Regions from separate parts of the Amycolatopsis sp. DSM 110486 genome, predicted to be linked through region 1. Evidence: riboswitches for the same ligand, from Rfam matches in the RefSeq annotation. Region 1 holds a riboswitch; the other holds the start of a gene.
What was found. A riboswitch is a leader RNA that binds a small molecule or an ion and turns the genes downstream of it on or off. The one in region 1 is predicted to bind thiamine pyrophosphate.
Positions count from the first base shown of each region.

Region 2: another riboswitch for thiamine pyrophosphate. It lies ahead of K1T34_RS10450 (thiamine ABC transporter substrate binding subunit); the one in region 1 lies ahead of thiO (glycine oxidase ThiO).

Region 1 is NZ_CP080519.1:2,849,854-2,852,234, forward strand. It holds gene K1T34_RS13915 (thiazole synthase) at 1-109, opposite strand, end outside; gene thiS (sulfur carrier protein ThiS) at 112-312, opposite strand; gene thiO (glycine oxidase ThiO) at 312-1,388, opposite strand; TPP riboswitch at 1,382-1,487, opposite strand; gene thiE (thiamine phosphate synthase) at 1,518-2,183, shown strand; gene K1T34_RS13935 (hypothetical protein) at 2,180-2,381, opposite strand, start outside.
Region 2 is NZ_CP080519.1:2,166,761-2,169,141, forward strand. It holds gene K1T34_RS10445 (iron ABC transporter permease) at 1-604, opposite strand, end outside; gene K1T34_RS10450 (thiamine ABC transporter substrate binding subunit) at 580-1,638, opposite strand; TPP riboswitch at 1,662-1,775, opposite strand; gene K1T34_RS10455 (4a-hydroxytetrahydrobiopterin dehydratase) at 1,809-2,096, shown strand.

The sequences.
Region 1 (2,381 bases):
CCGACGCGACCAGCGCGCGTTCCAGCACCGACAGGTTCCCGGCACCACCGGTCCCGATGATCAGCCTCGACGACAGCTTGTGTTCGCCGATGACCAGAGCGTCGTCCATCGTCAGCCTCCCTGCACCGCGGTCAGCACGTCGATGTTCGCGCCCTTCGGCACCACCGACGCCTCCCACTCGCCCCGGCGCACGACCTCGCCGTTCACCGCGACGGCAACGCCCTGGCGGGCCACGTCGAGTGCGTCGAGCACCTCGGACACGGTGGCGCCGTCGGGGAACTCGCGCCAGCTCCCGTTGACCTTGATCTCCATCAGACTCGCTCCTTCTGCAGCAAACGGGCGGGCGCGGCCGCCCCGATCTCGTCCGGTGGGGCCTCGCCGGCCAGCCACGCGACCACGGCGTCTGCGGTCACAGGGGCCATCAGCAGACCGTTGCGGTGGTGCCCCGTCGCCGCGTACACGCCTTCGCCGAGCTCGCCGATGTACGGCAGCGCGTCGCGGCTTCCCGCGCGCAGCCCGGCCGCGGTCTCGACGAGCTCGTACTCCATGATGCCCGGCAGGATCCGTTCGCCGCCTTCCAGCAGCTCCCGCACGCCACGCGCGGTCACGGTCTCGTCGAAGCCCGCTTCGTACTGCGTCGCGCCGAGCACCAGCTCGCCGTCAGCGCGCGGCACGAGGTAGATCGGCCGGCCCTCGACCATCGCGCGCACCGTGTACGGCGGGGGCGGCAGGCAGCCCCGACGCGGCCGCAGTCGCAGGATCTCGCCTTTGAGCGGCCGCACGGCGTCGGCCAGCAGCGGGTGCAGCTTGCCTGTCCACGCGCCGGCAGCCAGCACAACGGGACCGGTCACATCGTCGAGCGAAGTCACCCGCGACGCCGAGAACTCGACACCCCGCTTCGCGCACGCGGAGAGCAGCGCCGTCAGCAGCTTCCGGTTGTCGACAGCCAGGTCACCCGGCACGTGCAGCCCGCTACGCACCGCGCCCAGGCCCGGCGCGAGCCGCCGCGCCGCCCGCCCGGTGAGCCGCTCGACGTCACGGCCCAGCGAGGCCAGGTACTCCGCGAGGATGTCGAGGTGCCCGGCGTCGGCGCTGTCGAACGCGACCACGATCGTGCCGTGCGAAGCCAGCCCGGGGTCCGTGCCCTCCGCCGCGAGGTCCCGCGCGAACGCGGGCCAGCGCCGCAGCGACTCCTCGCCAAGGCTGAGCACGTGCTCCTCGCCCGGCCACGCCTCCGTGACCGGCGCGAGCATGCCGCCCGCCAGCCAGGACGCACCGCGCGCGGGGGCCGGGTCGACCACCGTGACGCGATGGCCGCGGGCCGCCGCGCGCCAAGCCGCGGACAGGCCGATGACACCACCGCCGACGATGGTGAGGGTCTCACTCATGGAATCACGCTCCCTGCGCCGGCATGACCCGGATCAGGTTCCACGGTCGGAGCGGCAGCTCCCTCTCAGCCCGTGCCTCGGGCTCCCGTGCGGACCACCCCACCGTAGCGCGCGGGTAACGTCCCCGCCATGCCCGCCCTGACCGGATCACAGATCCGCACCCGCCTGGCCGATTCGCGGCTGTACTTGTGCACCGACGCCCGCTCGTCGCGCGGCGACCTCGCCGAGTTCATCGACGCGGCGCTGGCCGGCGGCGTCGACATCGTGCAGCTGCGGGACAAGACGAACGGCGCCCCGCTCGAGGCCGCGCAGGAGATCGCGGCGCTCGAGGTGCTCGCCGAAGCGTGCGCGCGCCACGGTGCGCTGCTGTCGGTCAACGACCGCGCCGACGTCGCCCTCGCCGTGGGCGCCGACGTGCTGCACCTGGGTCAGGACGACATCCCCGTGCCGCTCGCGCGCCGCGTCCTTGGCGACGACGTGGTGATCGGCCGCTCCACCCACTCGATCGAGCAGGCCACGGCGGCCGCCGCCGAGGACGGCGTGGACTACTTCTGCACCGGCCCGTGCTGGCCGACGCCGACCAAGCCCGGCCGGCACGCACCCGGCCTGGACCTGGTCCGGGCCACCGCGAAAACCGGTACCGACCGGCCGTGGTTCGCGATCGGCGGCATCGACACCGAGCGGCTGCCGGAGGTGCTGGCCGCCGGGGCGTCGCGGATCGTGGTGGTCCGCGCCATCATCGACGCCGAGGACCCGAAGGCGGCCGCGGAAACGCTGAAGTCCCAGCTCGCTTAGGGCGACGGCGTCCCCGACGGCGCACCCTTCGTCTGCGGCGCGCTCGGCGTGGTCGACGCCCCACCCGTGCTCGACGGCGGCGGCGTGTCACTCACCGAGCTCTGCGACGTCGGCGATTCGCTCGTGGACGTGCTCGACGACGAGGACGAGGGCGGCGGCGTGTTCGACTCGGTCTCGCTGGGCGGCGCGTTGTTCTCC
Region 2 (2,381 bases), 680 kb from region 1:
CGCCGAAACTGGTGGCGCAGAACAGGAACACGACCGCCGCGGCCGACGCGACGGCCGGACCGAGCGCGGGCAACGTCACCGTGCGGAAGGCCCGCCACGGCGAGGCACCCAACGCGCGGGCGGCCTCCGTCGCCCGCGGGTCGAGGTAGCTCCACAGCCCGGCGACGGTCCGGGCGACCACGGCGACGTTGAAAAACGCGTTGGCCAGGACCAGCGGCAACACGCCACCGTCGGGCCACAACGCGCGGAACGCGAGCCCGACGACCACCGTCGGCAGCACGAACGGCACCAGCACCAGCGTGCGCGCCAGCCCGACGCCCGGCAGCTTCACACGCGCGAGCACGTACGCCACCGGCAGCCCCGCGACCACGGCGACGACCGTCGAAGCGGCGGCGCTGACCAGCGTGAACGCGGCGAGCTGCCAAGTCTGCGCGTCGGCCAAGACCGTGTCGACGCCGCCCGCCGAGAAGCCACGGCCGAGGATCGCGACGACCGGCCAGGCGAAAAACACGACCAGGAACGCGACGGGCAGCAGGCCGAGCAGCGCCAGGCCCGCCGTGCGCGCGGTCTGCGCCTGCGTTACGCGCCCATGAGCGAGCGCCATTCACCGATCCACTTCTCACGGCCGGCCTGGATCTGGTCGGCGGGCAGAGTCGCGGGGTCCTGCGGCAGCGGCGCGGCCGCGGCCCAGCCGGCGGGCAGGTCGACGCCCTCGCGGGCCGGGTAGACGTACATGTTGGCCGCGACCGTCGACTGGAACTGCTGCGAGAGCAGGAAGTCGACCACCTTCTGGGCCTGCGGTACCTGCTTGGTGTTCGCGAGGACGCCGGCGTACTCGATCTGGCGGAAGCACGTGTCGAGCAGGGCCTTGGTGCGCGGCTTGCCGTCGTCGCCGATCTCGGCGGCCGGCGAGGACGCGTACGAGACCACGATCGGGCGCGGGCCCTTGCCCGAGGAACCGGAGAAGTCCTTCGTGTAGGCCTCTTCCCAGCCGCTGTCGACCTTGACGCCGTTGGCCTTGAGCTTGGCCCAGTAGTCGTGCCAGCCCTGCTCGCCGTACTTCGCCACGGTGCCCAGCAGGAACGCCAGCCCGGGCGACGCTGTGGCGGGGCTCTCGGCGACGGTGAGGTCCTTGTACTTCGGGTCGGCGAGGTCGTCGTACGTCTTGGGTTCCGGCAGGTGCTTGCTCGCGAAGTACGCGGGGTCGATGTTGACGCAGACGTCGCCGACATCAACGGCACTCAGGCGGTGCTGTGGGTCCACCGAGTACCGCTGCGGCCCGCGGTCGGCCTCGGGGCTCGTGTACGCCTGGAAGACGCCTTCGTTCAGTGCTCGCGAGGCGAACGTGTTGTCCACGCCGAACGCGACGTCGCCGATCGGGTTCGCCTTGGTGAGCACCAGCTTGTTGGTGAGCTCCCCCGCGTCGCCCGACTTGAGGATCTTGAGCTTGATGCCGGACTGGCGCTGGAACGCGTCGAGCACGTCCTGCGGCGCGACGAACGAGTCGTGGGTGACGAGCGTGACCGTCGGGGTCTGCTGGGCGTCGCCGCCCGAGCTGCCGCCGGACAGCGAGCAGGCACTCGCCAGTGCCGTGACCGTGGCCAGGCCCAGCACCGTGCGTGCGGTCCGCGGAATCATCTGCCCTCCTGCACTTCGCCGTGAGCAAGGAGAGCAGGCCTCCCTGCGCCGGCATGATCCGGATTCAGGTGCGAACGGTCGCGGGTCTCGGGCACCCGCCTCTCAGCCCGGCGTACCGGACTCCCGTGGCAACCGTGCAGCGTAGCCCAAACGGGTTCACCATTGGACACATGGCGCAACTACTGAGCGACTCCGAGATTTCATCCGCCCTGACCACCGTCCCCGACTGGCAGCGCGACGGCGCCACGATCACCCGTTCGGTGACCCTGTCTTCCTTCCCGAACGCCGTGGCCTACGTCGTCCGCGTCGCCGAACTCGCCGAGGCCGCCGACCACCACCCGGACATCGACATCCGCTGGCGCACGGTGACCTTCCGCCTCTCCACCCATTCGGAAGGCGGCCTCACCTCGAAGGACTTCGCCCTCGCCGCTCAGATCGACGCCGCGCTCACCGTGTGACGCGCCCTACTGTCGCGACACCTTCCGCGGGCTGACACGTCCCCCTTTCGTACGTTCCACGAGGAGGGACCCCTTTTCATGACCCAGGCAATCGTCGTCGGCACCATCGCGTTCACCCTGATGGTGGCCTCCGCCGGCGCGGTCCTGTGGCGCACTTTCCGCGCCCACCGTGATCTCGACCACAGGCCGTAACACCACCCTTGATCAGCGCGCTATTCCAGCGGAATCCGCCCGCCCCGCCCCCGCTAGGACACGCGATGAACAACTCGCCCACCACCCTCTCGC